Cohnella abietis: one gene and its partner. The protein of the gene in region 2 interacts with the protein of the main gene of each other region in a pairwise test. Links are inferred from orthologs where the notes say so. Each region holds a gene or a part of one and is shown on either strand. Other genes may lie near its edges.

Region 1 (15,009 bases), 2.4 Mb from region 2 along the record:
TTCAGGATGCTGGGCAAATGCGCTCCAGACTTCCTCTAAAACTGTATTCGCTGGATTCAGCTCTCTTTGCTCTTGATCGTAGTAACCAAGCGAGACGCCAGCCCCCCATTCAATGACACCTGTGCGTAGCGGTAATTTATCGATAAGTGCTCGGAGCAAAGTCGTCTTGCCGACCCCGTTAGGTCCAAGCAAAGCGAGTCTCTCTCCTCTTTTTACCTCGAAGGACACATTACGAAACAAGGGAGCCATCTCTTCCTTAGGAGCAGCAGAACAATTAATGGCTCTAAGAACCTCTTTGCCGCTCCGGCGCTCCGTAGAAAAGGAAAAGCTCGCTTGCTTTAAAGTGCCGGGCTTCTCTAAGCGTTCAATTCTCTCCAGCGCATTGCGCCTGCTTTGGGCACGTCGAGTCGTCGAGGCACGGACAATATTTCGTTGTACGAAATCCTCCATACGGGATATTTCCTTGCGCTGCTGATCGTATAGCTTGATTTGTTGTGCATAAGCTGCTGCCTTTAAGTCCATGAATCGGCTGTAATTGCCAGTATATCGTGTGGCTGCATGACGCTCGATTTCGACTATGGCTGTAACGGTGGCATCGAGGAAATATCGGTCATGGGAGACGATAACCATAGCACCAGCATAAGATCTCAGATACTGCTCTAACCAAGTAAGGGTGTCAATATCCAGGTGATTGGTAGGCTCATCTAGCAATAGCAGCTCAGGTTGGACAAGTAGCAGTCTGGCAAGCGCAAGACGCGTCCGTTGCCCCCCGCTAAGCGAGGAAACCTCCGTATCAGGAGAAAAGTCTCCAAAGCCCATTCCGTGAAGAATGCTGCGGATGCGGTTTTTCATTTCGAACCCGCCATTTTCCCGGAATTTCTCGCTTACGTCAGCATACTGAGCTAGCAAAGCTTCGTATCGTTCTGGATTTTCTAGCTCTTGGGGATCTGCTACCCGGTTTTCCAACGCTAATAATGCTCGCTCTTGATCCAGTAGAGGACCGAACGCAGAATTCATTTCTTCCATTAGAGTACGATGTCCTTGAAGGCCGCCATTTTGAGCCAAATAACCGACCTTAAGCTCTCTCGGCTTGGATACGGAACCCGTATCAGCGGTTAGCTCACCGGCCAGGATACGTAAGAAGGTTGATTTGCCGGCTCCATTGACACCTACAAGACCAATGCGATCGCGCTCATTGATTTGCAGAGATACCCCATCTAGTACAGGGGTAACGCCGTAATGCTTTGTAATGCTGGATGCTTGTAATAGCAAGAGGAATCCCTCCGAAAATTTCGATTCATTCTTGCTACAAGTGTACCGTAAACATATAAGAAAAGTCCAAGTCGTTATTCTTTGGCGAAAATAGACATAAAATGATAAAATGAAAATAACTTTTCTACGGATTTTCAAAAGGTAGGCCAATCGCTCATGAATAATGCTCAGAGTAATTACGATAAGGTGGAGTGGCGACGCCGGATGACCGCCATAAGGGACGGGCTATCACCCGAGGATCGAGATAATTATTCTTTACGATTATGTCGTCTAATCGAGCTTGAATTATTGAGCCCACTTCGCCAAGAGCGTTCACGCTCTTTGAATATTTGCGTGTACGCGCCTTTTCGCTCGGAAGCATCTCCGCTCCCTTTGCTCTCAAGCTGCTGGGAAAGGGGAGACCATCTATTCGCGCCAAGAATTTTGCCAGACAGAGAAGGAATGGAGTTGCGTAAGGTCGAAGCACTGACTAACTGGATTCCGGGGAAGTGGGGGGTTCCGGAGCCCGACCCGCTACAAACCTTGCTGGCAGAACAATCACAAGCTCTCGATGTCGTACTCGTACCTGGTCTTGCTTTTACGAAAGAAGGATCTCGATTGGGTTACGGCGGGGGGTATTATGATCGCTTATATGCAGATAGACTAGGCTTTAGCAACCCAAAGACGTTGTGGATAGGCTTCGCTTTTGCTAACCAGGTCATAGCCGACCCATTGCCTATGGAGACGCATGATCTTCCTCTAGATGGATTGGCAACGAACGAGCAGGTTATTTGGTTTAATTAGGGGGGAAATAGCGGATAGCTTGAAAGTTGGTTGACTTATTACAATGTGCAAGGTCATTTACGTATAGTGGACAACTATGCTTAAACGGTCTAACATTTGATTAAAAGATACGATCACGATAAAGCTCGTATTCATGGGAGCGGGGGGATGGAGCATGCGTTGGAAGGTCGCTTTATTGACAGCTAGTGATAAAGGCTCGCGAGGGGAACGCGAAGATACGAGCGCTCAGGTTATACGTGAATTAATTGAGGAAGAGCTTCATGGGGACATCATTGATTATCGGATTGTGCCGGATGATCAAGATGAAATAAGAGCAGCACTAATAGAAATGGCCGATTATTATCAGGCAGACCTTATATTGACGACTGGTGGAACAGGTCTGGCATTCCGTGACGTTACACCTGAAGCGACATTAATGATCGCGGAAAGAATTGTTCCTGGAATTGCAGAGGCGATGCGGGCTACCGTTATTCAGCGCTCGCGTAAGGGAATGCTTTTTCGCGGGATTTGTGCGATACGCGGTCGTACCTTGATTCTGAACTTACCTGGAGATCCTAAGGGCGTTCATGAGCATTTGATGGCGGTAATGGACGTTCTACCAGAAGCATTGGATCAGGTAAAAGGATTGCGTGGGGAGCAGTAGATAACAGCTTCCTAGTTTCTTTCGTGGCAAGGAATAATGCTTATTAGTCCGCTATGTTAAGTGAACAGAATGCTACCTGGATTTAGACATATAATTGTCAATGATAATGACTATTTCCTGTAACAAGGGTATGATATGATACTGATACTGGGCGGAATGCCGGTAGTTGCCGACGATGAAACCTTATATTTCTATCGATGTTTTTTGCCGAGAAATTTGGCTGGATATACCGTAATAAAGGAACATATTATCGAAATGGTCTGCGACAGATTATGCCGTCGCTAGAACTGGGAAACGGAGGTTTATTTATGTCAGGAATTGGTGCTTCGGGTATGATTTTACTCGTAATCGTTGCTTTGCTGCTGTTCGGACCGAACAAGCTACCTGAATTGGGAAGAGCATTCGGACGCACGCTCCGTGAGTTCAAGAAGGGCGCTAATGAGCTGATGGATGATACTAAGGAACGTCCAGCAGCAAACCGCGTGGAAGTGTCATCGGAAGATACACAGCCGAAAGCTGAACGACGTCTGCCTGAATAAGGTATGAACATTACACAAAAAGGGGCTGTCCCTCATCGCAGATGAATCATTTGCGAAAGGGGCAGCCCTGTTGTTGCATGGAGGCGAATAAGGATGAAGGATAGTTCAAGTGCTCGGCAGGATGAAAACTGGATGCCGATAATGGAGCATTTAGGTGAGCTACGTAAAAGAATTATATACTGTTTAATTGTATTTGTACTTGGACTGGTCGGAGGCTTATTCGGTGCCCAGCCTGTCTTTGATTATTTAGTTGCTGCAGCCCCTACGGAAAATCTTAAGCTAAATGTGTTTTCTCCTTGGGATGCGATTGGCTTATATATGAAATTTGCCATTATCATTTCTTTTATTCTGGCCATTCCCCATACGATGTTCCAATTGTGGGCATTTGTGCGTCCCGCGCTCGGGAAACAAGAGCAGAGAGCGACGCTACGCTATGTTCCATGGGCCTTAGTCATGTTTCTAATCGGACTTGCGTTTTCCTATTTCGTCGTTTTTCCGATGGCCTATTTGTTTACAGAGAAAATTACCGAGACTATGGGACTAGAACAAACCTATGGAGTAGCGCAATACTTCGCCTTTTTGTTCAACATTCTCATTCCTATTTCCTTGCTGTTCGAGCTACCGCTTGTCATTCTGTTCTTAAGTCGGATAGGTATTGTGACCCCGGATCTTCTCAAAAGGATTCGTAAGGTTGCATGGTTTGTCCTAATCATAATTGGAGTAATGATTACTCCGCCCGATGTCGTTTCGGATTTATTAGTGGCAGTTCCACTGATTCTGCTTTATGAATTAAGCGTACTTTTGTCAAGAATAGCTTACGGCAAACGAATGAAAGCACGTGAGAAAAGAGAACTAGAGGATTCAGAATAAGAACTAGTCCTTTCCTACTGAACCCAAAAACAAAACCTTCCATAAAGAAGCAGAATGTGTCAAATTTCGTATTCCAAATGCCGAAATTATGGTACACTTGTCTCAGGTAAGGGCTTACATGTTCAGGGACAATTAGGGAGGGGCAAAGGCATGCGTGATATGACCTTAGGTCGCAAAATTACGATCGGTTATGTTGGGTTAATCGTGTTATTGGTTTTAGCATTTGTATTGTTATTAACAGGCATGGATCTAACGGATCATAAAGCCTTGTTCGTCGAAGTCATTATTATTTTCGTTGTTTTGGCGGGTGGGGCTGGCTTTGGGTTAATGTGGCTAACGCGTAATTTGACCGAGTCTATTGGTGGGGTAACGTCTGCGTTGCGAAATATCGCTTCCTCCGGCGGTGATTTAACAAGAAGAATACATATCCGTTCTACAGATGAGATGGGTGATCTCGCTAACGCGGCGAATCATATGCTTGACGGCCTGCAGAAGATGATGAAGGAGCTTCGCGATAGCACGGCTGAGCTAGCAGCTTCTGCTATTCAGCTTCAGCAGGGAGCAACCGAGAATGCTCGTGTGAGCAGTGAAGTGTCTAAAGCGGTAGAGAAGGTTGCGGCCGGCTCAGAGACACAGGTTGCCCAGTCGCAAGAAATTTCTGCAACGATGCAAGAAACACTGGATGGTTTGAATCAGGTAGCTTCAACGACTACCGGAGTATCTGACGCAGCCCAAACGACTGTTAGTCGTGCAGCAGCTGGCTCTGAATTGCTGCAATCAACGTCTGGAGAAATTGCTCAGGTTGAGAAGGCATTCCGCTCTTTGCAGGAAGTTGTTAGAGGCTTGAATCATAAGTCAGAAGAAGTACGTGAAGTCATCGGTTACATATCGGAAGTAGCGAATCAAACCAATTTGCTGGCGCTTAACGCAGCAATCGAAGCTGCTCGCGCAGGTGAGCATGGACGCGGCTTCGCAGTTGTTGCAGGAGAAATTCGTAAGCTTGCGGATCAGACGCAGCAATCTGCGGTTCAAATTGGAGATACCATTGGGACAATGTCTAGCGATATTGGCAAAGTGGCTACGATGTTCGAGCAAAGCGCGAATCAAGTATTCTCGGCTGTGTCTGGTATGCAGAATGCAGAAGAGACATTCCGCGATATCGTTGATAAAGTCGGTCAGCTTAGCACGAATATCGTTGATGTAGCAGCGTCTGTCGAGCAAATGTCTGCTGGAAGCACTTCCGTAGTGCAATCGATTCAGGATATCTCACGGATTACGGAGGAGACTGCTTCCTTCACCGAGCAGGTTTCGGCAATGACTGAGCAGCAATTGTCCTCGACAGAGGAGATGGCACGAACTGCTGAGAATCTAAGCAGTATGGCTTCTCGTCTGAAAGGCTTGGTCGGTAATTTCAAGACATAATGGTTTTCTTTTCTAACTAGAGTCTGCAATTGAACGAAAATAATAGCGATGCGGATCCGCAACAAATGCGGGTTCGCATTTTTTTATGTACATTTAACGCAAAGGACTTGAAAAGCATCCGTAAAAACCGTATCATAGAAAATGGTTATTAGCACTTAACACAAATGAGTGCTAACAAGGAATGGCTTCAAGTTAAAAAACTTACACCTATTTAAGAAGGAGGCTATTTACATGATTAAACCTTTGGGTGACCGCGTTCTTGTAGAAGCGAACGCAAAAGAAGAAAAAACAATTAGCGGTATTGTATTGCCTGATAACGCTAAAGAAAAGCCGCAAGAAGGAACGATTATCGCGGTGGGTAGCGGAGCTTTAACTAAAGACGGTGAACGTATCGCGCTTGAAGTAAAAGAAGGCGACCGCGTTTTATTTTCCAAGTATGCAGGTACTGAAATCAAATATGAAGGTAAAGAATATTTGATTATGAAAGAAAGCGACATACACGCGATCGTTGGCTAAGCTTTAGTTTAACGATTTAGACATAACGAAATAGACCGGAAACGGCAGCAAATAGTTTCAGATCTTAAGGAGGGTAATTCACGATGGCTAAGGAAATTAAATTTAGTGAAGACGCTCGTCGCGCAATGCTTCGCGGTGTCGATGCATTGGCAAACGTTGTAAAGGTAACACTTGGACCGAAAGGTCGTAACGTTGTTCTAGAGAAAAAATTCGGTTCTCCACTAATCACTAACGATGGTGTAACGATTGCTAAAGAAATCGAACTAGAAGATGCATTCGAGAATATGGGTGCTCAGCTAGTTAAAGAAGTAGCAACGAAAACAAATGATATCGCTGGTGATGGTACTACAACTGCAACTGTTCTAGCTCAAGCGATGATTCGTGAAGGCTTGAAGAACGTAACTGCAGGCGCTAACCCTATGGTTATCCGTAAAGGAATCGACAAAGCGGTTAGAGCGGCAGTTGAAGAGCTTCAGAAGATCTCCAAGCAAGTTAGCGGACGTAACGACATCGCTCAAGTAGCTGCTATCTCCGCTGCTGATGACGAAGTTGGTCAACTGATTGCCGATGCTATGGATAAAGTCGGAAAAGACGGCGTTATTACTGTTGAAGAGTCGAAAGGCTTTAACACGGATCTAGAAGTTGTAGAAGGTATGCAATTCGACCGTGGTTACATTACACCATACATGATTACAGATACGGATAAAATGGAAGCTATTCTTGATAATCCATTGATCCTTATTACAGATAAGAAAATCTCCAACATCCAAGAGATCCTTCCTGTTTTGGAGAAGGTTGTTCAATCCGGTAAGCAATTGCTTATCATCGCTGAAGATATTGAAGGCGAAGCATTGTCTACGCTTGTTGTTAACCGTCTTCGTGGTACATTTACTTGTGTTGGTGTTAAAGCTCCTGGCTTCGGCGATCGCCGTAAAGCTATGCTTCAAGACATCGCTGCGCTTACTGGTGGTCAAGTGATCACTGAAGAGCTTGGTCTTGAGCTGAAGTCCACTACACTTGAGCAATTAGGTACTGCACGTCAAGTGCGCGTTAACAAAGAAAACACTATTGTAGTTGATGGTTCCGGAGATAAAGCGGATATCACTGCACGTGTTAGCCAAATTAAAGCGCAAATCGAAGATACAACTTCTGACTTCGACCGTGAGAAATTGCAAGAGCGTCTAGCGAAATTAGCTGGTGGCGTTGCAGTTATCAAAGTTGGCGCAGCGACTGAAACTGAATTAAAAGAGCGCAAGCTTCGCATCGAAGATGCTTTGAACGCGACTCGTGCAGCAGTTGAAGAAGGTATCGTTTCCGGTGGTGGTACTGCACTCGTTAACGTATACAGCGCTGTAGCTGCAGTAACTGCAGAAGGCGACGAGCAAACAGGCGTGAACATCATCCTTCGCGCATTGGAAGAGCCAATTCGTACAATCGCGGCTAACGCTGGCCAAGAAGGCTCCGTTATCGTTGAGCGTCTGAAGAAGGAAGCTGTTGGAACAGGCTATAACGCTGCAACTGGCGAATGGGTTAACATGTTCGAAGCTGGTATTATCGACCCTGTTAAAGTAACTCGCTCCGCATTGCAGAACGCTGCTTCCGTAGCTGCTGTCTTCTTAACAACTGAAGCGGTTATCGCTGACAAGCCAGAACCAAACAAACCAGCAGGCGGCATGCCTGACATGGGTGGTATGGGCGGCATGATGTGATAAGGGTGATAAACCCTTATGCATCAAGGGTTCTTCTGCGGAGGAACGTCGTTTGACAGTATTTAATAAGAGGCTTCTCATGAGTTCAATCGAACTTATGGGAGGTCTCTTTGTTTTGTAATGTAAAAGAAACCCGCCCCATTTGATAATAATGGTGGCGGGTTGGAGCTTAGTAGCCTGCTTTGAGGATAATAACCAACAAGATAAATAGTACAAGTACGAACGCAGCGGCTTCCATTCCGCCACTTGGTTTTACAACATTACAACAGTTTCCATACCCTGCTCCAGCAACTGGATAACTCATAAAATCACCACCTAGCTTTTGTTTGAGATCATCTTATTACCGACTTAGCTTATGTATGGTTATTAATATGGTCAGTGCATTCGTACAGGACTGTTATTAATCCGCACTTGTACACGTTTAATGGGAGATGCACGAAATTATCGAGCAACGGGGTCTTGAGGGGGCACGATTGGCAGGAGATATACGAATATTTCGAGCAACGGGTTCATGAAAGGGCACGATTGGAAGGAGATGCACGAAATTATCGAGCAACGGGGTATTGAGGTGCACGATTGGAAGGAGATGTACGAAATTATCGAACAATGGGGTCAGGAGGGGGCACGATTGGAAGGAGATGCACGAAATTATCGAACAATGTGGTCAGGAGGGGCACGATTGGAAGGAGATGCACGAATATTTCGAGCAACGGGTTCATGAGAGGACACAATTGGCAGGAGATGTACGAATATTTCGAGCAACGAGGTCAGGAGAAGGCACGATTGGAGTGAGATATACGAATATTTCGAGCAACGGGTTCATGAGAGGGCGCGATTGGAGTGAGATGTACGAAATTATCGAACAACGGGGTCTTGAGGGGGCACGATTAGCAGGAGATGTACGAAATTGTCTAGCAACGGAGTATAGAGAGGGCACGATTGGCAGGAGATGTACGAATATTTCGAGCAACTGGAAAAGCCAACTATACAGCTGTTAGCTTGGTGCCGCAGGCTGCATAGCTGGCTTCAATTTGTTTTTGTGGTGTTCCAAACGATAAAGAGTTCCTAAGTGGAAAAAGCTTCTTCGATTAAGTATATTGACTAGGTTTAACGCACAGCCCCGAATTCTGCCTTAACCCGCTGTAATAGCTGTGCATCTGTTAGAACATCACAAGCTGTATAGGCAAGCATGGTTGCACCGAATACCATGGCCTTGTAAGCGGGATCGGTCTGTGCCGCATCGCGGAACTCTACTGTATGGAGCTCGTAAGGCTCGTTAACAACCTTGATGTAAGGGTGGATGACTGGACAGCGCAGGGACACGTTTCCAAGGTCCAAAGAGCCGTTATCATGACCCACTTGAATTTCCTCTACCGGAATCCCACTGGTGATCAGATTTGCTGTGAATGCCTCAGATAGGCTCTCGTTCGTACGTAATTCATCATAGGAGTATTCGTAATTGCTGGTAGTTAGTCTGCAACCAGCTGCAATACCGGCTGCTTCGGCGCAGGCGTTTACCTTACGCACGAGCTCATTCGTGTATGCGCGTGAAGCAGATCTGACGTAGAACTGAGCAGCCGCATAGTCGGGAATAATGTTCGGTGCTTGTCCACCGTGAGAGATGATGCCGTGAATTCGGGCATCTTTTTTGGTTTGCTGCCGTAGAGCATTGATAGCGTTAAATAGAAGAATAACTGCATCTAGAGCATTAACTCCCTGATCTGGGTTTGCTGCAGCATGTGCGGCTTTACCGTAGTATTCAAATAGCAACGCATCCATAGCAAGGGATGAACCGGATTTCTCATAAGTGTGGTAGGGATGCGCCATAATCGCAATATCGCAATCATCGAACAAACCTGCCTCTGTCATGTCAATCTTCGCGCCCTTCGTTTCCTCAGCAGGCGTTCCATATACTCGAATAGTTCCGCCCGTTGTATCTGCAATAGCTCTTAACCCGGCTGCTGCACCTAGCGCCATCGTGCATATGAGGTGATGACCGCAAGCATGCCCAAGCTCTGGAAGGGCATCGTACTCTGCGAGTAAGCCGATTATAGGTCCAGGCCTAGCAGAACGATATTCGGCAATGAAGGCTGTTTCCAAGCCAAGAATCCCTCTTTCAACTTGGAACCCCAGTGCTTCTAGCTCGGAGGTAAGTAAGGCGGAGGCTTGTTTCTCCTCATGCCCTAGCTCTGGATGAGCCCCGATAAATGTAGCAATCTCGATTAAACGGGATGAGAAGCCTTGAATTGTTTCGTGAATCGTTATTTTTAAGTCGGCCATATTGTGGACTCCTTTAATAGTTAAGTATCTCTGTAACACTATCGTATCCGTTCTAAGGGTGGACAAGCAAGCAAACTTCTATTTATAGCTTACAATGTCGTAATTTTATAGTTTAAATGGCACTGAAACTCATTATAAACAAGGAATAAGTTGTGTAATCTTGAAGTGTTGTCGTATATTTTAAGTTAACCAGCCAAGGAGGCTACCTCATGATTAGAATAGGAAAAATTAGTTACTGGCACGTTCACGCAGATGATTACACTCGTCAAGCATTAGCTAACCCATCCACTGAATTGGCGGCAGTATGGGATGAGGAGTCTGAAAGAGGAATTAAGAAGGCTGCTGAATACGGCGTTCCTTATTATGCTTCACTTGATGAAATGCTGGCACGGGATGATATCGATGCAGTTATCGTAGATGCCCCAACGAATATTCATCATGAGGTTATTATTAAAGCCGCTAAAGCGGGTAAGCATATTTTTACTGAAAAAGTAATCGCACCAACAAATAAGGAAGTTACGGATATTGTTTCTGAAATTAAGCAAGCAGGAGTGAAGTTTGGGGTTTCATTACCTCGTCTCTATACGGCATCTACACAAATCGTTAATAAGGTCATCCAAGAAGGAACATTGGGAAAACTGACGCTTGCACGTGTACGCTTGTCCCATAACGGAGCGATTGCTGATTGGCTGCCCTCTCATTTCTATTCCAAGGAGCAGTGCGGTGGCGGAGCCTTGATAGATCTTGGCTGCCACCCGATGTATCTTGTTAGGCAGTTTCTAGGCATGCCGGACAGCGTAAGTGCTAGCTTCGGCTATGTAACGGGTAAAGAAGTAGAAGATAATGCGGTTGCTGTGCTTCAATATGCCAATGGAGCGCTAGGAATCGTCGAGGCAGGCTTCGTGAACAGTCATTCTCCTTTTTGTATCGAGCTGCACGGAACGGAAGGAACATTATTGATTGGATTTCCAGATGAGACTCCAATCATACGTAGTAACAACGGAATACCTGAATGGGAGAAGCTTGATAAGGGACAAGATGTCACTATGGCATTCGACCAATGGGTAGCACATATTGAGAATGGAACAGAAGCAACAGACAATGTAAATATAGCGATTGATCTTACCCGGTTAATGGAGGCCTCTACGCGTTCGGTAGCAGAAGGCCGTCCGATCCGCATCGATGAATTAGCTTAATTAAACCGGAATAAGGAATGGCAACACGAGAAGAGGGATGGGCATGGCGGAAGAAGAGAAGGGAACACGAGATAGCGGGATAAAGAAGCATCAGGAGAGAAAGTCAGCCGGAAGTCCCGGCTCCTTTCCTTATGCCCGGATGCTTGATAAGCAAGATGCGCTGGATCGCCTGGATTTGCAATTCCGCTGGGGCTCGTACGGAATTCGTGTGCTGCGCTGTCATCTTGCAGCGTTCCCGCCCGGATGTATTATCAATTTTCATAAGCACTCTGAATACGAATTGCATTATATTGCAAAGGGCAAGGGAAAGGTTATTCTTGTCGATCAAACCTATGATCTTCATGAAGGATTGTTTTATTTAACCGGCCCTGACCTTGTCCATTACCAAGAGTCAGATCTGGAAGAGCCGATGCACGAGCTTTGCTTGCATTTGGATATTGTACCTTTGGACGGAACACTTGAGGACAATAGCTGGGGAGACGTGCTTGAAGCGAATGAGGCTCAGGAATGCATTGCCGCTCTTCAACGCATACCAGCTATCCCTTTTGTCGATCGGTTCCATGCCATGAATGGATTTCTAGATGCGTTTCGTATTTGGGAGGATCAGCCTTCCGGGTTTTATACCTTGATTAAGCAGGCCATCGTTCAAATTCTTCTGCGAACGACTCGCGTATTTGACGATCCGGATGGAAAGTCGGGAATGCCGGAACGAGATATGAATTTTCACCGGTATCAGCTTGCTACGCAATACATTCAAGATAATGAAGGCTTGCCGATTTCCTTAGAGCAGGTTGCCGAATCAATCAGTATTAGTCCGAGGCAGCTGCAACGAATATTTCGTAGCGAAGGGCAGACGACCTTTAGCGATTATTTAGAGCATGTTCGTCTAACTAGTATTTGCTCCGAGCTGATCCACACGGACAGATCGATAGAGGAAATCGCGTTAAGCCATGGGTATGCGAACCCGAACTACTTGTATCTCGTCTTCAAAAGCAAATATGAAATTACGCCTACGAGCTATCGCAGGATGCATACGGTTGATGCTAACGCAAAGATAAATACTATATTCAGAGAGAAGGCAGAGAATCATCATGAGTAAAACGTTGAAAATTGGAATTATTGGTAGTGGCGGCATAGCTAAAGCGCACATAGCTGCTTATAGTAAGCTACCTTTTGTGGAAATCGTCGCAGTTGCAGACGTCATTCCAGGCAAAGCAGGACAATTCGTTGAGTCCGAGAAGCTTGTAGGGGCTGCTGCTTACGATGGGCATCAGAAGCTGTTGGAGCAAGACTTAGATGGAGTAAGCATTTGTACACCTAACGTTTCCCATCACATCACAACAGTAGACTCACTGCGCGCGGGCAAACAGGTATTGTTGGAAAAACCAATGTCTGTCACGTTCCAAGAAGCTTTGGAAATGACGCAGGTGGCGAAAGAGACGGGGAATATGTTAACGCTTGGCTTCCAGCCTCGTTATGATCCGAACATGAAGCTATTACAGGATATTGTACAATCCGGACGACTTGGCAAAGTATACTATGCCGAGACTGGCGGCGGACGTCGCAGAGGGATGCCAGGGGGAACATTCATTAGTAAGAAGCTTGCTGGAGCGGGAGCAATGGCAGACATTGGCTGCTACTCATTGGATATGGCTCTTAACGCGATGGGATACCCTCGTCCGTTAACTGTATCAGCATTTACTTCAAACCATTTCGGCACGAACTCTCTCTATCATCCAGAAGCAAGTAAATTCGAGGTAGAAGATTTCGGAGTAGCTATGGTGAGATTTGAAAATGATTTAGTTCTTCAATTTAAGATTTCATGGGCAATGCATATGGATACTCTGGGTGCAACAATGTTCCTAGGAACCGATGCAGGATTAAAGGTTACTCCAGCTGGTAAAGGTCCATGGTCGGGAGTATGGGACGGAGCAGTCGGCTCGATTAGCTTATTCCATGACGAGTATGGCGGACATACAGAAACGCCAATTCCACTCGTGGAGCATAAGCTTAATCTATTCGATGAGAAGGTTAGAGATTTCGCTGAAGCTGTTCGAGATTGTCGTCCTGCACCAATCCCTGGGGAGCAGATTCTAATACAGCAAGCCATTATTGATGGTGTGCTTCGCTCGGCAGAAGCTCGTCGTGAAGTATCTATTGAATTACCTTGATCTAATCAAGCAGATTAAAAAGGGCCCTCCATTAAAGCGGAGGGTCCTTTTTGTCTAATCCGATCTTACCACTGAAGGCCATTTAATAATTAGGGTCGTTCCTTGGCCTACAGAGGTAATCACTTGGATCGACCCACCTAGTGCCTCTACCAGTGCTTTGGTTATGGCCATGCCAAGTCCAGAGCCTTCTGTCCGGCTTTCGGTGTCCGTGCCACGGTAATACCGTTCAAATAATCGAGCTACGGTTTCTTCATCCATACCTTTGCCATCGTCTTTGAGGGTTAGAATGATGGTATTAGGCTCTTTTTCCTCAATTGATATCGTCAGAGTAGTATCTTCCCCATTATGCATTAAGGCATTAGCAACTAGGTTGTCTACGATCCGCTGAAACCATGGTTTGTATAGGATCATATAAATAGGCGATTTTGCCGGAATATATTTGACACTGCTTTCTTTAAAGACTGGATGGTTAGTTGCTTCTAAGATAGCCTCTGCCGTATATTCATTCAGATCCACCAGCTCTGAGGACGGTGCCCCATGGCCATTCCGTAGCCGGTAGGTTAGCGCAAGATCATCAATTAGATCATCCAAATGAGAGGACTTGTCTAATATTATTCGCGCAAATGATCGTATCTCACCCGTCGTCCATTCATAGGAATCGTTGTCTAACAAATACGCATAGCCTTTAATAGATGACAGCGGAGTTTTCAAATCGTGGGACACTCCTGCAATCCATTCATTCCGCATTTTCTCCGTTTCATCTCGAAGCCGTTCATTGTGATGTAAGGTTTGCGACAAGGAGTTCATAGAATCAATTACGTCCTGGTAAACGCGATACTTGCGCTTTCTCTTACCTCTGCGATTCTGGCTGCGGACGATCCCTCTTGCATCAACAGGCTCTTCGTAGCGGCCTTCCCCTAGAAATCTGAGCCATTTGAGAATATGAACAATAGGAGAGCCGAATCGTTGCCCAAGCCAATAAGATACGATCCCGAACAAGATAATGGCTCCAAGCAGAAAGCTTCCGATCCCAATAATTAACACGCGATTTTCCGGATCTAGACGTGGCGCACTGCCTGGCTCTGATCCAGGTAATGGCGTATTTAGCACCCAGGTTAGACTGCTATCCTTGTCATATTGGGAAACCAATCTCGTACCATAACGATCTGGGTAAAAGGATCGAAGTGCCATGTCTTGAACGGTGAAGTTGCTAATGGCTTTTTCAGGCTTATTAAAGGATGCAAGCTCTGTGCCCTTCTGATCTATGATTTGCAACCATGCATGGCTGCGTCTCAGATCGTCTTGAATTTCAAGAGGTAGAAGAATGCTATCCCCGTTTCTTGTGCCCTTGATCGTTATCTCCTCAAGTAGAGAGTTGTCATGGCTCTTGAAGCCATAGATCAATGTGTGCAGAATGCCATCCTTTTCCTGAATCCACAAGTATAGATGGTAAGGAAACGGACTCATACCGAACGTATAGGCCATTAATTCACCTGGACCATAGGAGAGTGGTACATCCGCAGGGGTGAAGAAGGCGTCAGTGACTACGCCGTTATTATCAATTCTTTGGAGCCATCCCCCACTTTTACGAATAAGGTCGATAAGCTC
Region 2 (14,828 bases):
CAGAATGGACATTCGTATGGTAGGGCATTTGCACGGGATACAGGCAATCGGGCAGAAATCTATTTCTCTTTATTAAGGACGGGGATAAAAGCCTGTTTATAGAATCGTAGGCAAAAAGACTATAAGATACGTCCAAAAGCACATAAGATAACGCACCATTTATTGATAGCGAGGGGCTTATCCTATGACTGAGGCTCGAATAAACCGCATTGATGATACCCTAATCGCGGAACCTTTAACTATTCCAGGCTGTCTAAAGATTTTTCCAAGGGTGTTTCGAGATGTGCGTGGAAGGTTTGTTAAAACCGTTCATCGCGATACATTTTCACAATACGGTTTAACCTCGTGCTTCCAAGAACAATACTACTCCTTCTCTCGAAAAGGGGTTTTGAGGGGGTTACACGTTCAATTACCTCCTGAAGAACATGTCAAATTAGTAGCTTGCGTTCACGGAGAGGTATTGGATATTGTATTGGATCTTCGGGCGGGATCCCCAACATATGGAAAATACGAACAAATAATACTTGATGGGGAATGCGGGACGATGGTCTATATTCCTGCGGGTGTTGCACATGGCTTTTATGCCTATAGCGACTCCACCCTTCTGTACCATGTCACGTCACAGCATAATCCTACTCTCGATAAGGGTATTCACTGGAATACAGTAGGCATTTCATGGCCGAATAAGCAGCCCATTTTATCGGAACGAGACAGGACCTTCCCCCCTTTTTCAGAGTTTATAAGTCCATTTCGCTTTAACCCCACTTGTCCAGAAACGGCAAAGGGGATATCGATAGAATGAGCCCCTCAAAGAAATGGTTCCCATCCTAGCAGGAAAAGAGGTCCTTCTGATTCCAACCACAAGATTTAATGAAACGGTCGTTGTCACTGGAGTCAGCAGTTTTATCGGAATGCACCTAGCCTGCTTCCTAACAGATTATTTTCAACGTGTAGTGGGTACTTGCGGAAGAGAATTGAATCAATATGACCAGCTTCGTACGGAACGTCTGAACCAAGCCATCCGTCGGGGAGTTAAGCTTACTTCCTTGGATTTAACCCATCCAGTGGAAATAGATCAATTCATTTCAGCAGAACGTCCGAACATCTGGATCCAGCACGCTGGTCATGCTAAGGATTACACATCGCCTGATTACGATATGAATCTTGGTCATCAAGTTAACGTCGCACCTCTTGGGTTTATATATTCTAAATTACGCGAGGTAGGATGCCGAGGAATCATTATTACCGGCTCATGCATGGAATACAGCGATACTACTGATGCATGCAGGGAAGATGATGCATGTTTGCCCTCCACAGCATATGGGCTGTCTAAGTTAACCGAAACTATCCGTTCCTGCCAGCTATCTATGCAATATCAAATAAAGTCACGTATTGTAAGAGTCTTTATTCCGTATGGAAAGTGGGATGCCTCGGGAAAGCTCATAAATGAAGTCGTAAGCTCTCTCCTTCAAAACAAGCCCATAGAGCTTTCGTCTTGTATACAAAAGAGAGATTTCATTCATATCGATGACCTGGTAAGAGGATATCTAGCTTGTATAGAGGATTTGAACCGAAATTCGCTCTATGAAATTTACAATTTATGCAGTGGAGAAGCAACCACAGTAAAAGAAATGCTATTAAATATAGCACAGGTGTTAGAGGCAGATCCCTCTCTTCTACAGTTTGGGAAACGAGCATTAAGAACCGGGGAATCACTCGCTTGCTATGGCTCCAATATAAAGGCCAGTACTTATTTGAACTGGAAGCCTCAAACTCGTAAAGAGGCTTTGCGTCATTTCTTAAAGGATAGCTAGCGGGCGGTTCCATTGCCCAAATACATATGTTGACTCAGTATATATCGATTCGATATAATAAACTCAATAAATAAACGAGTTAGGGGCTAGAATTGGATTGAACACACAACATGTAATACTCGGCTTGCTAAAAAAACGCTCTTTTACGGGATATGAGATGAAGAATTTATTTGAGACAGTATTTTCGTTCTTTTTTGATGCAAGCTTCGGCACGATTTATCCTGCATTAAGCAAGATGGAGCAGCTAGGCTATATTACTAAAGAAAGCATTGTACAAGACAAACGACCGAATAAGAACGTGTACACAATCACGCCCGCAGGCATAAAGCAATTTGCAGAGTATATGAATAGCCCTGTGGAGAAGGAAACGGTAAGATCTGATTTTCTAATGAGGATGTTTTTTGGTGAATTTGCTCAAGAGGAAGCATCAATTAATTGGATCAAGGAAGCTATAGCGTCGGATAGCGAAGATTTAGAGAAACTGGAAGCCATGAAGAGATCTGCTTTAGCTATTCCAATTGGGTTTTCAACTAAACTGATTGGTTTAGAGATTGGAATTGAAACAACTCGCGCACGACTCAAGGTACTGCAGGAAAGCTTGCTGAAATTAATAGATTTAACCAATCCTAATATGAGGCAAGGAGATCAACAATGAATGAAGTAACCAAGAAAAGTACTGGCTTAATTATTCTCTCTATTGCATTAGGATTATTGATGTCTTCCCTCGACAACACTATCGTCTCTGCCAGTATTACTAAGGTAATCGAAGATATTCACGGGTTCGACAAGGTGGCATGGGTATTTACTGCTTATATGCTTGCTGCCACAAGCACGATGCTGGTTTTTGGTAAAATGTCGGATTTGTTTGGCAGAAAACGGTTTTACTTAATCGGAATTTCTCTTTTCTTAATCGGCTCTGCTCTATGTGGAGTGGCTACAACTATGAATCAGCTTATTTGGTTTCGGGTCATTCAAGGGATTGGCTCAGGGGCAATCTTCCCCATAAGCTTTTCGATTATCTATACGATTTTTGCAGATCCGAAGCAAGCAGCTAAGCTTTCTGGGGTGCTGGGAGCCGTTTTCGGCTTGTCCTCGGTAGCCGGACCACAGCTCGGCACATGGATATCTGAGAATATCGGCTGGCGCTGGTGCTTCTATGTCAATCTGCCAATAGGAATTGCTTCTTTCTTTATTTTACTGTTTGCCCTAAAAGAATCTCGGTCAGAGAAGAAGCCGAAAATCGATTATTTAGGAACATTTCTACTCATCATTTCAATTGTATCTATTTTGTTAGGCTTGGAATTCGGGGGTAAAACCTATGCATGGGATTCCTGGCAGATCATCGGTTTATTCCTTATTGGACTCATTGGAACGATTGCTTTTATCGCCGTGGAACGGAAAGCAGAGGAGCCTGTTCTACCACTAAAAATATTCAAAAGCCGGATGGTTACAGGTACGAGTATTATCTGTTTTTGCCAAGGTGTTATTATGTTCTCGGCGATTAGCTATTTGCCGTTATTCTCCGTTATTGTCTTAAAGCATGCTAACTCGAATGAAATTCTTACACCTATGATGTTTTCACTTATTGTAGGAGCGATTACATTCGGAATGCTTCAATCCAAATTTGCTTTCCGTACCTTGATGGCATTTTCGATGATAATGGGTTTAATAGCTGCCTTCTTACTTATGAACCTTTCACATGAAATTAGCAATTTGCAAATGACTTTGCTTATGATTTTGCTTGGATTTGGGGCGATCGGTCCGATAATGAGTGTGGGGCAAAATGCAATTGCCGCCAGTGTGGAGACTCGATATATCGGCGTCAGCTCTTCCATTGTTGGCTTCTGGCGGAGCATGGGAGGTGTCATGGGAGCTTCTATTATGGCCGTTCTCGTGAATAACAGCTTGAAGGATCAAATTACAACGGGAGCAGCTCAATATAATCTAAATGCAGAGCAAATGGCAAGCCTGACGAAATCTGAAAATCTGATCCATCTGCAAAATCTAGCTCCTGAGCTTGGTGAATTTGTGCGTAACGCCCTAGGTACAGCGATTAATAAAGGGTTTATTGTTGCGGCTATTCTATTAATCATTGGTGTTATTGCTTCTTTGATGGTTGGACCTGCACGTTTGAGTAAAAAGCCAGAAGGTCAGGAAGCAGGAGTCAGCCATATAGCTTGATGAAGTTATAATGAAGTCATTATTCATACCAATCGTACTCCATTATTCTAGCTGCTTCCAACGCTCTGTCTTTACCCAGTAGCTTCTCAATCACATATAAGGAAGCGTCAATCCCGGCGGAGATGCCAGCTGAAAGAATGATTTTACCATTGTCGACATACCTAACGTTCTCAATGATTTCGGCTGATTGTGGTGCTACTTCTCTTAATTCATTCATCGCAAGACGATTTGTGGTGATTTTCAGTCCATCTAAGAGATTGGCTTTAGCTAAAATTAGTGCACCAGTACACACCGAAAAGACAAGCTCTGCTTCATTCGAAACTTCTTTAATCCAATTCGTGATCGTTTCATTGTGCATCTCATGTCTTGCCCCCCTACCACCAGGAACTATTAATATATCGGTACGCGGGCAATTATTAATCGTATAGCTTGCATTGATGCTAAGATTGCCTAAAGCATTTACTGGATTTTCTAGCTCGGCGACAGTATAGACATTAAAATCTTGTCCTCGATTACTTCCAGTAATAAACACTTCGAATGGTCCAGTGAAATCCAATATTTCCACACCATCGAAAACAAAAATGGCCACATTTCTTGCTTGCTGCACCTGTCCCATGAGATCACATCTCCTATTCATTTAATTACTCAGATTGATAACATTATTGCACAAATAGGAAAATACTTGTAGAAAAAAAATGAACTCCTAAGAGTAATCTTAAGAGTTCATTTTTCTTGCGCGATTATTCTCTTTTAACGAACCCTACCGTTCTTATTACCGTTAAAATGACCTCTTCATTATTCTAACGAACTTCATTGGCGTTATTGAGTCATATTTAGGTGGAACGGAGGTAATTTAATTGATATAAAGTGTCTGGAGTTCGTCAAAAAATAAAAACATAGTATTTTAAGCAAATAAGAGTTACTCAGTTCGTTAACCATAATGTGCTCCGTTAGCTGTTCCGTTATTGGAACAGCCACGGCTCCAGCTTCTAGCCATCTTCCCCATCTCAGCTAAAGCTACAGTACATCGTCTAACCATTTGCGGCTCTGGGCATTAAGCTTCGTCCTGTCTATAATTTCGCATCGTTGACCGTTAAGGTCGGTCAGAAGGATACGTTGATTATTGTGGAACTGTACATGATCGTGCAAATTGCGCATCGTTATTCGTATCGCTCCCGCATCCGTTTCGAGTTCCCACTCCCACAAGTCACCCTTCTCCCTAATACTCTGAATGACGATCACCTGCGGCAAAAAATAGCGTCTTTTCAGCTCCATAGTGAGCTCTTGCCGACTTTCCTCATCTAGCTGGAGCGGGTTTTCAATAACGCCGATTTCTGTGCCATCTACACCACGAACAGAAATATACTGATCGGGATATTGCAGCGGGAACGTGCGATATATTAGTAATTCTGAATACACGGTTCCTTCAATGCTTCCTTGAAGCATGCCCCCCTGGGAGCGGTAAAGCACAATCCTATCAGGCGTTAATGGCCGAAGCTCATAAAGATTCCCTTTGTCCATTAAACCATACTCCCTTTCGGATGTGACTTTTCCTTCTGTGCTTCAACGAGCTGGTAGTAGAGGCCCTCAGAGCGAAGTAGCTCCTCGTGGGTGCCTACCTCGGCCACTTTCCCCCGCTCCAACACAATAAGCCGATTCGCATCCCGTAGTGTTGACAGTCGATGTGCGATAGCAATCGTAGTTCTTCCTTTGACAAGCCTAGATATCGCCTCTTGGATTTGCCGTTCCGTTTCTGTATCAACCGACGCAGTCGCTTCATCAAGGATGAGTATCCGTGGGTCATGCACAATGGCCCGCGCGATAGCTACACGCTGCTTCTCGCCACCCGATAACCGATGACCGCGCTCTCCAACACGTGTATCGTAGCCATCTGGCATACGAACGATAAAATCATGCGCATTCGCAATCTTAGCAGCGCGCATAATGTCCATTGGCGAAGCATCGGGCTTCGCATAGGCAATATTCTCAGCAATCGTACCGTCGAACAGGAATGTCTCTTGCAGCACGATCCCGATTTGACGGCGCAGGTCTTCCTGCTTCACCTTACGCAAATCTACTCCATCCAGCTTAATACTACCTGAGGTTGGATCATAGAATCGGCAAAGTAAATTGATAAATGTAGATTTTCCAGCACCAGAATGTCCGACTAATCCGACCATCTCACCGGCGCCAACTGACAAGCTAACTTCCTTCAACACAATTCGGTGTGATTCGTACCCATAGCTGACCTTATCGAATACGATTTCGCCGCGCACCTTACCAAGTGATTGGGCTTCCGGATCATCCGCTACATCCACCGGAGTGTCCACAATTTCAAATACCCGATCAGCTGCCGAGAAAGCCTGATTGGTCCAGTTAACCGCCTGACTAAACCACTGCAATGGACCAAGGAACATTCCGAGATAGACAATGAAGGCCATCAGAACACCCAGTGTTATGCTGCCATCAAGCACGGCACGACCGCCATAATACCAGGTTAGCAGCACGCCAGTTCCAGCAAGCAAAGCGAATATCGGGAATGCCGCAGACCACAAGCCATCCATCCGAATATTTTGCACAACTGCATCCTCACTGGCTTCCGCATAACGCTTTTTCTCCGCTGTTTCTTGACCGAATGCTTTCACCACGCGAATACCAGAAAGAGAATCACCAACCTGCACATTCATGCGAAAGGTCGAGCGCCAATGGCGGTACCATCTCCTTCTGACCTTAGGCCAGATACGTGTGGAAAACAATATAATGAGCGGCATCGGTAAAATCGCCAACACCGTCAATTGCCAATCCATAGAAAGCATCACAAGAATAATAGCAATAAGCTTAAGCGCATTACCCCCCACCCACATTAAGCCATCCGTCAGAAATTGCCTCATCGATTCTGAATCATTGTTAACACGGCCAATAAACTGCGAGGTCTGGCGGCGATCGAAAAAAGCGAGCGACATCCCCATGAGCGCGTTATAAACAGCCGTGCGGATGCCCCCCATCATTTTGGCACCAATCCAAACACCCAAATAGCCGCGAATGATTTGTCCACCTGCAAGCACCACCTCCGTACAGGCCAAACCTGCAACGAGCCATATCAATGCGCTGCCCATATTACCTGGCTGTAGTACATCGTCGACAATGACTTTGGTCAAATAAGGAGGGATGAGTTCAATTAAGGTCGTAACGACCAGTAAAGCCGCCGCAACCAACATTTGCTTTCTGTAAGGTTTTGCGAAATCAAGCATTCTCATTAGGACACTACTCTTGCTTCGGCAGGCTGGGCACTTGCTGTCATCGATTGGCAATAGCTTACCACAATCCGGGCATATCCTTGGAAAATCACTTTCCTGAATATCAGGTAACGCTTCACCTTTAGACAATGCCGTAATCAGCTTCGCTGCAGTTCCAAATGCTGCTGCGTAGTTTGCTGTATAGCTTAGTAGCACGCTTCCTCCCTCAGTCGTATCTACAACGAGCATGCCACCGCCAATTGCTTCGATCGTCCTAGCACCCAGCAAGCCTGCAACCGGCAGCCTTTTCTGTTCAATACCTTCAAGATTCCATACTGATACATGCTGCGCTGTCACTATAAGCCATAACGGAATAAACTGACCGGATTCATTCAAATCCGTCTTCGCGCAATAAATGACTTCCTCATCCAATTGTGTGCGAATTGCAGATGGGAGCTGTTCAACGAGCCACATAAAACGCCTCCTTCATCACTGTTGTCGAAATTCCCGTTTCACTGCTCACCCTCATACTTTAGCACAGCAAACAACTAGCCAAGCAAAGCGTCTTTTGCTGTCCTTGAGACTGCGAGGTTCAGGCCAATCGCTCACAAAAACAGACCGGAACTATGAACCCGGTCTTCTCCTTAAGCAGAGTCAATAATGATATTCATTATCAGTATATGGGGTGATCTCAATAAATAAAATGGATAATTATTACGAACTTAATGGACTTTTTAGAACCTATGTTAGGATTACGCTTCGTATTAATACTTATCGCCTTTTCATTTTCCATCCTGAAGTGGTTTAAGCTGTAGCTCTTTCGTAAACAGCAGCCTGTAGCTTAGAACACTCAAGAGAATACTCGTAATGGCCGCAGAACCAGTGAAGGAAAAAACAATAAGAATTTGATAGCGCACTGCTTCTATCGGATCTGCACCTGCAACAATCATACCTGTCATCATCCCCGGCAATTGAACGAGTCCGACTGTCTTCATACCGTCGATAGTTGGGATCATGCTGAATTTAACCGACCGTTTTCTGACCTCCTGCAATGCCTGTGCTGCCGTAGCTCCAAGCGTGAGCAACGCTTCAATCTCTCCCCTCGATGCCTGAGCCTCCCGCTTCATTTGATTCACGAACAAGCTTGCAACTACCATGGCATTCCCGATCGTCATCCCGCTAAGAGGAATGATGTACTGGGGAGTCGATTCAATAATATTCAGACTTAGCAGCAACCCCATCATAAGAAGTTCCGTAGTTGTAAGCGCTAGAGCGATCCGCCAAGTGATCCCGCGCATACCTGCCCCGCGCTTTGCTGCATTCCAGGATGCTACTGTAATCATCAGCGTAACAATCAATAGTAAATACATGACATTATCTGCTCGAAAAATATATTGAAGCGCATACCCGATAGCCAGTAACTGCACAGCCGAGCGTATGGTACCGACAGCAATCTCTTTTTCCAAACCGAGCTTCTGCCAGACCGAAACAAGCATAGTCGCCAAGACGAATAATAGTGTAAAGCTAAGTGCAACTAATGTCATAGCTTCTCCCCGCTGACCAGAAGGCGAATGAAATCTCTACCCGCCTCTGTTGTTGGTTGTCGGAAAAAATCCGTCGTCCGCTGATTCTCCAGCAACGTGCCACTAGACATAAACCAAGTTCTATCGCTTGTGCGAGCTGCCTGTTCCAAATCATGCGTAACCCAAATGATCGTTGCCCCCTCTTCCTTATGCCAACGAACCAGTAATTGCTCCACAGCTCTTGCGCTAATGCTGTCCAATGATGCCGTAACCTCATCGAGCAGCAGCACAGAAGGACGCAACAGTAGAGAACGTATAAGGGCGATACGCTGCTTTTCTCCTCCAGATAGCTCACTGGCGTTCTTATTTCTGTCCAGCCCGTCCATAGCTGCTTCCTCTAGCAGCTGTGCTGCAAGCTTCTCATCATATGTACCGCCGTGCAGACGACTGGTCGTTCGCAGATTGTCCTCCACGCTGCCCGGTAGCATAACCGCTTGTTGAGCGACATAACAGATTTGTTTTCTCCATAGCCGTGATTCCTTCTTAAGATAAGAGACTCCTTCGTAAAGCATATCGCCTTTATCAGGTGTTTCGAGCAACGCCATCGTGCGCAGCAAGGTGCTTTTACCTTGTCCCGAGGCACCAATGACCGATATCCGCTCCGGCTGCTGGATTTCCGCAGACACTTCAGCAAACAGATAAGAGGTTTCCTGATTTCCCTTGTTCCATGACTTCTTCGCCAACTGTTGAATTTCTAGTATTGCAGTCAATGCCTAGCACCCCCTCTCGATTCTACTACGCCAAGCATAGCTCTTGAATAACCAAGAATAATATTTCTTCTTCTTGGGATCATAATCCTGTTGTTTAAAAAACCTTCCATTCCCAGACTGTTTGATAAAATCGATCGTAGAAACTCTAAAGGAGTGGACCCTATTGTATTACTATAAGGAAGAGTTAATCAATATTATTGAGCCAGACAAGCCCGATCCTGGTGCGGCAAAGGTGTTGCAGGAAGCACTTGGAGGACAATTCGGCGAGATGCGGACGATGATGCAGTATTCTTTTCAAAGCGCCAATTTCAGAGGCAAAGAGAAACAATTTCGCGATCTTATTCGGGGGGTGTTCCTAGAAGAAATCGCTCACGTTGAGCTAGTACAGAATACGATCAATCAGCTCTTAAACGAGTCTGGCTTATCCTCTCCTGGAAACGCTGGTGCGAACGAGGCTCCGATCGACGAAACTGTAAAGCTTGCCAATCCTCACCATTACATCATGGGAGCTAAAAGTTCCTTGCCCCTAGATGCTGGCGGCAATCCGTGGAATGGCTCTTGGGTATACAGCCACGGAAATTTGATTGCGGATTTGCTTAATAACGTCGTCCTTGAATCGACAGGTGTGCTGCAGAAAACAAGAATATACGAGATGAGCTCGAACAAAACATTGCGAGAAACGCTCGGATTTCTCATCGTCAGGGACAACGCGCATCAGAATGCGTTTGCCAAAGCGCTTGAAACATTGGGTGTAGATTGGGGCAAGTTGTTCCCTGTGCCGAACTACGATATTAACAAATATCCCGAGTGCCGTAAGTACATCGATAAGGGCTATCACAATGTTCAATTTAATTTCCGCTTGGATGAAACTCGAATAGCTGAAATCTTCCAAGGCGAGAGCCCTAGCCGGAATCACGGTTCTCTCTCTGTCACACCTCCCCCTCAAGGCTTTCCTGTACCGCAGCTTCCTGACATGCCAAATGAGCACAGCCCAGGATTAGTTGACATGCTTAGGTAATAAAATATAGTTACGAAAAACTCCCAGTCCTTCGTTGGATGGGAGTTTTTGTCTTCATAAAATATGCTTGGTTACTCTCCTAATGCAATATGCTTCTAATAATCTGCAATGGTTTAAGCGTATCACCATATGTATCGCTAGTTACTGTGATTATTATTCCTTTGGATGGTGCCACACATATATACTGCCCACCCATCCCCATAGCGAAGTAAAATAATTCAGAATTTGAAGTTTCCGAAATCCACCAATGCCGACCGTAATGACCAAAATGGTAGTATCTCGTGTATTCAGGCTCAGTTGAGAAAGCGATCCATTCCTCGCTTATCAGCTGCTTGTTACCCCATCTCCCTTTTTGGAGATACAATTCACCGAATTTGTGCATGTCCTGAACAGTGAGATGCAGTCCAAACCCGCCGATATTAATTCCTTGTGGGTCTTCGTGCCATATATAGTCGCTAAATTTCAGTTGAGAAAACAAATGCTGATCGGCAAATTCTCTCGCACTTTTGTTCGTTGTTTTTTGCAAAATGGCTGATAGCAGGTGGCTGCAACCAGAATTATAATTCATAGTTTCGCCGGGAGTGCTTATGAGTGGTCTATCCAGCGCATACTTGACCCAGTTAGAGCTATGGATCATTTCTGGCCAACCTCCCCACTCTCCCATCTCGGGCCAATCGAATCCAGCACTCATTGTAAGCAGATGGTCTATAGTAATTAGCTGCTTTCTGTGGTCGGGATCATTTTTGAGTGAAGGGAAAAATTCAACAATCGGGGTCGAAAGGCTGGGAATCACCCCCTGGTCATGTGCTATACCAATGAGGCTGGAAGTAATACTTTTTGTGCATGAGTTGATTTTGTGCTGTTTCTTTTCTGATTTCCCATTTTTAAAATACTGAAATAAAAGTGCATCATCTTTGCTTATTAAACAGCTATGGATTTTCTCCTTTTTTATTACGTCAGATAAATGCTCTATTTTCTCGTTCCATTTGATGTGCAAATGTTCACCTCTTTTTTCTGAGCGTGTACTCTTAAACCTAATTATAACCATTTCGAGGAACTAATGGGTTAGTAATATGAGTGGGAAGTAAAAATGTTGTACATGCCTACACTTATAGATTCGTTCTGAATATGTTATCAATAACAAATAGCAGAAGGAGGTAATTCATGAATGAGTACATTCTTAGATGCTCGAACTTCACAAAACGCCTCAGCTTACGCTTCGATATTGATTCCTTTTCCGGCTGTAGATACATCCGTATTGATAGGTGTTATCGGACTTCAGGTAATCAACCCAACTGGTGTAATAAGAACCCAGTTTAGTGGAATTATAGGCTTAGCCTTTCCCATTCCTGGAAGTGGACCTACGGATATTGAGATTAGCGTTGTTCGTGGATCTGCTTCGACAGATTTGGAAGTGTTTGCATTGAAACGTACATTTAACGTGGGTGACACGGGTATTCAGGTTCTTAATTTTTCGGGAGCTGATTACAATGTACCGCCCCCCGTTTCGCAACAATTGGTCTATTCTATGTTCGTGTCCTCTTCAACCCTTATTCCAATCCGTAACGGACCTGAAAGCTTTCTCGGTGCAGTATACTGTGACTAAAATAAATGCATCGAGCCATAAATACAATAAGACCAATTCTAAAAAGATGTTAGAATTGGTCCCTTGTTTATTGCGTGAGAAAAGCAATTATAAGTTTATCGATATAAAATTTTGAATGTCCTGAGTAAATTTTTTCGAGTTGTTAATGGAATAATAACGAGAACTATTTTCCAAATATGAAAGGCTAGTATCGTCTAGTCTTACTGAAATAAGTATGTTGCTAGGAACTTCAATCCCCGCAATTCTTATACTTATATATTGATCTGAAGCGACACGAGGAACACCGTTTAATGGGATATTTACATTTCTAACATACTTCTGCCCTTCTAGTAATTGCATCATACTATTCTTTTGTTCTCTATCGTCAATAAGGTACGTTCGACCATTTTTATAAATAGTTAGATTATAATCCGAATCTGAGCTCTGAAGCTTCAATCGCGTAGGGGCCAAATACAGGACTAAGAATACGATAACTATTCCAAGACATAAAGAAATAACTAGCGTGACAGATTTCTTCTGCCTCTTCTTAATTAGGGAATAAATTATGTATGTTAGTACAACCGGTATTAAAAGAAATAGAGTTATTATCATGACACTAAAAATACTAGACACGCAAATGCCCCTCCTTAACCAATGGGTATAACCACCTTAATTTATAACAAATGGTAATTATATTATAACATCCCAATAATTTTTTGAAAGGGCAATCGCCTCTTCTCCCACAATCCCCTCACCATCGTCGCAAAATGCTACTTTAAGCTCACCTTATCCAACAAACTCCCCGCCATCGTTGCAAAATGCGACTTTAAGCCATCTAGCAGCAGCTCACCATCAAAGCGCCCTACCATAGTTATCAGCGCAGCCATCCCCATGCAACTCATCGCTGAACCTCCTTCTCGCGGAAGAACAGCTTAAGTAGCGGCGGCGTAACAAGTGTTGTTGCAATAATCATGATTACCACTGATGTGAAGTATTGTGGTAATACTAATCCAGCCTGTAGCCCCGTTGCCCCGATTATCAAGGCGACCTCTCCTCTACTTACCATGCCAGATCCAATAATTAAGGATGATCTAGAATTGAATCCTGTCATCCGCGCGCCAATCCAGCCTCCGAATAGCTTCGTTATACATGCAATAATTGTAATAATGATAAGAAACCCCCACTGCTCACCAATACCTTCGAATGAAACATTCAAGCCGATGCTCACAAAAAAGACAGGTACAAATATTGAGTAAGCGATAGGTTCAACTTTTTGCTCAACAGTGTGCTTATATCCGGTTTGAGAGATCGCGATCCCTGCAGCGAATGCGCCGATTATTCCAGCCATCTGCAGCCACTCTGCAAAATAAGCAAACCCAAAGCAGATAACAAGCGCTGCCGATATTACTGCCTCTGTTACTTTGAGTGGTGCCATCCACTTCATAATCTTTGGAACTACGAACCAACCAGCAACGATAATAACGAAGAAAAACAGAAGTTTTTTTCCAATAAGCAAGCCAATAGAAATGTCATTCCCTGTTCCAATAACGCTCATCATAACCGCAAGTAGGATGACTACGAGCACATCGTCGATTACCGCTGCCCCAAGAATGGTCGTTCCTTCACGGGTATTCAGCTTATTCATTTCCTTAAGTACTTGCACGGATATACTCACTGATGTTGCACAAAAAATAATACCGAAAAATAAAGCATGATTCTGGCTAAAGCCAAAGGCAACCGCTGCACTATAGCCTCCGATAAAAGGAAGAATAATTCCGCCTACCGCAACCGCAAAAGCCGATTTCCAGTTTTTCCGCAGCTGCTCAAGATCAGTTTCTAGTCCAGCGATAAACATGAGAAGGAGCACACCGATTTCGGACAGCTCATTGATAAAGCTTCCTTGCTCTATCCATCCAAGCACCGCAGGGCCTAATAATATACCCACTATCAGCTTTCCTAGCACAGCAGGCTGCCCAATTCGAACAGACAGATCTCCCGCAACCTTTGTAAAAAATAAAATCAACACTAAGTAAAGTATGAATTCCATAAGCCCGCCTCCAGATGTTTGTTCTATTGTGTCCTGAAAAATAAAAAGAAGGAGCCCTTGGTGACAGGCTCCTCCATTACTGCTATCCGATATGATGTTATTCATAATCATATATAAAAAATGAAATCGATGCAAGAACATTATCTAAAGCTCAAGCAAAGCTACGCGGTAATACTACCGTAACCACGGTTCCTTCGTGCTCAACACTCTCAAGTCGAATGCTTCCCTGATAATTGTCGACTAATCGCTTGGCAATTGCTAACCCCAGACCACTGCCGCCTATTTTACGGCTTCTTGCCTTTTCCACACGGTAAAACCTATCGAATACGTGCGCAATGTGTTCATTCGAAATTCCCAGACCACTATCGATTATTTGCAATTGTACGGTATTCTCCGTTACAAGCTTGCCGGTAATTCGAATCGTCTTCTCATCTCCGGAATATTTAATGGCATTGTCGATTACGATCATGAGAATTTGCTTCAAATGACCAACCGAGATCGCCAACCATATACCTGACAAATATCGGGTCTCTACTTCGAAAATCATTTCCGGATGAATAACGGAGAAGTCGTCCACTATCTTAATGATCACATCAGCAGGGTCAACACGTTCGATATCCGTTTCAATTTGCAATGGCTCGGTTTGAGAGGATA

Evidence for each region.
Region 1: the proteins of KCTCHS21_RS16905 (region 2) and groL interact in binary tests that used the Escherichia coli proteins (3 or more experiments, as listed by UniProt). The link is inferred for Cohnella abietis from one-to-one orthologs.

What each region holds. Positions count from the first base shown.
Region 1 is NZ_AP019400.1:1,514,909-1,529,917, forward strand. The notes cover bases 5,542-8,441. They hold groL (chaperonin GroEL), read left to right. Parts: upstream 5,542-6,128; coding sequence 6,129-7,754; downstream 7,755-8,441. Other genes in these bases: groES (co-chaperone GroES), read left to right, coding at 5,761-6,045; KCTCHS21_RS06145 (sporulation protein YjcZ), read right to left, coding at 7,924-8,058; KCTCHS21_RS06150 (hypothetical protein), read left to right, coding at 8,393-8,441. Outside these bases: ribosomal protection-like ABC-F family protein, read right to left, coding at 1-1,272; KCTCHS21_RS06110 (5-formyltetrahydrofolate cyclo-ligase), read left to right, coding at 1,429-2,055; KCTCHS21_RS06115 (MogA/MoaB family molybdenum cofactor biosynthesis protein), read left to right, coding at 2,210-2,698; tatA (twin-arginine translocase TatA/TatE family subunit), read left to right, coding at 3,007-3,237; twin-arginine translocase subunit TatC, read left to right, coding at 3,331-4,107; KCTCHS21_RS06130 (methyl-accepting chemotaxis protein), read left to right, coding at 4,258-5,529; more of KCTCHS21_RS06150, read left to right, coding at 8,442-8,752; KCTCHS21_RS06155 (M20 family metallopeptidase), read right to left, coding at 8,862-10,034; KCTCHS21_RS06160 (Gfo/Idh/MocA family protein), read left to right, coding at 10,244-11,230; KCTCHS21_RS06165 (AraC family transcriptional regulator), read left to right, coding at 11,274-12,329; KCTCHS21_RS06170 (Gfo/Idh/MocA family protein), read left to right, coding at 12,322-13,401; KCTCHS21_RS06175 (sensor histidine kinase), read right to left, coding at 13,456-15,009.
Region 2 is NZ_AP019400.1:3,883,071-3,897,898, forward strand. The notes cover bases 7,649-10,367. They hold KCTCHS21_RS16905 (ABC transporter ATP-binding protein), read right to left. Parts: upstream 9,525-10,367; coding sequence 8,772-9,524; downstream 7,649-8,771. Other genes in these bases: KCTCHS21_RS16895 (ABC transporter ATP-binding protein), read right to left, coding at 7,649-7,705; KCTCHS21_RS16900 (ABC transporter permease), read right to left, coding at 8,014-8,775; KCTCHS21_RS16910 (manganese catalase family protein), read left to right, coding at 9,688-10,367. Also shown: KCTCHS21_RS32120 (dTDP-4-dehydrorhamnose 3,5-epimerase family protein), read left to right, coding at 185-802; KCTCHS21_RS16870 (NAD-dependent epimerase/dehydratase family protein), read left to right, coding at 816-1,814; KCTCHS21_RS16875 (PadR family transcriptional regulator), read left to right, coding at 1,912-2,469; KCTCHS21_RS16880 (DHA2 family efflux MFS transporter permease subunit), read left to right, coding at 2,466-3,995; KCTCHS21_RS16885 (DJ-1/PfpI family protein), read right to left, coding at 4,015-4,611; KCTCHS21_RS16890 (DUF1854 domain-containing protein), read right to left, coding at 5,013-5,516; more of KCTCHS21_RS16895, read right to left, coding at 5,516-7,648; more of KCTCHS21_RS16910, read left to right, coding at 10,368-10,542; KCTCHS21_RS16915 (serine hydrolase domain-containing protein), read right to left, coding at 10,622-11,539; KCTCHS21_RS16920 (hypothetical protein), read left to right, coding at 11,711-12,148; KCTCHS21_RS31945 (hypothetical protein), read right to left, coding at 12,898-13,029; KCTCHS21_RS16925 (cation:proton antiporter), read right to left, coding at 13,026-14,174; KCTCHS21_RS16930 (HAMP domain-containing histidine kinase), read right to left, coding at 14,326-14,828. UniProt on the Escherichia coli protein: Part of the ABC transporter complex FetAB, which is probably involved in iron export and enhances resistance to H(2)O(2)-mediated oxidative stress. Probably responsible for energy coupling to the transport system.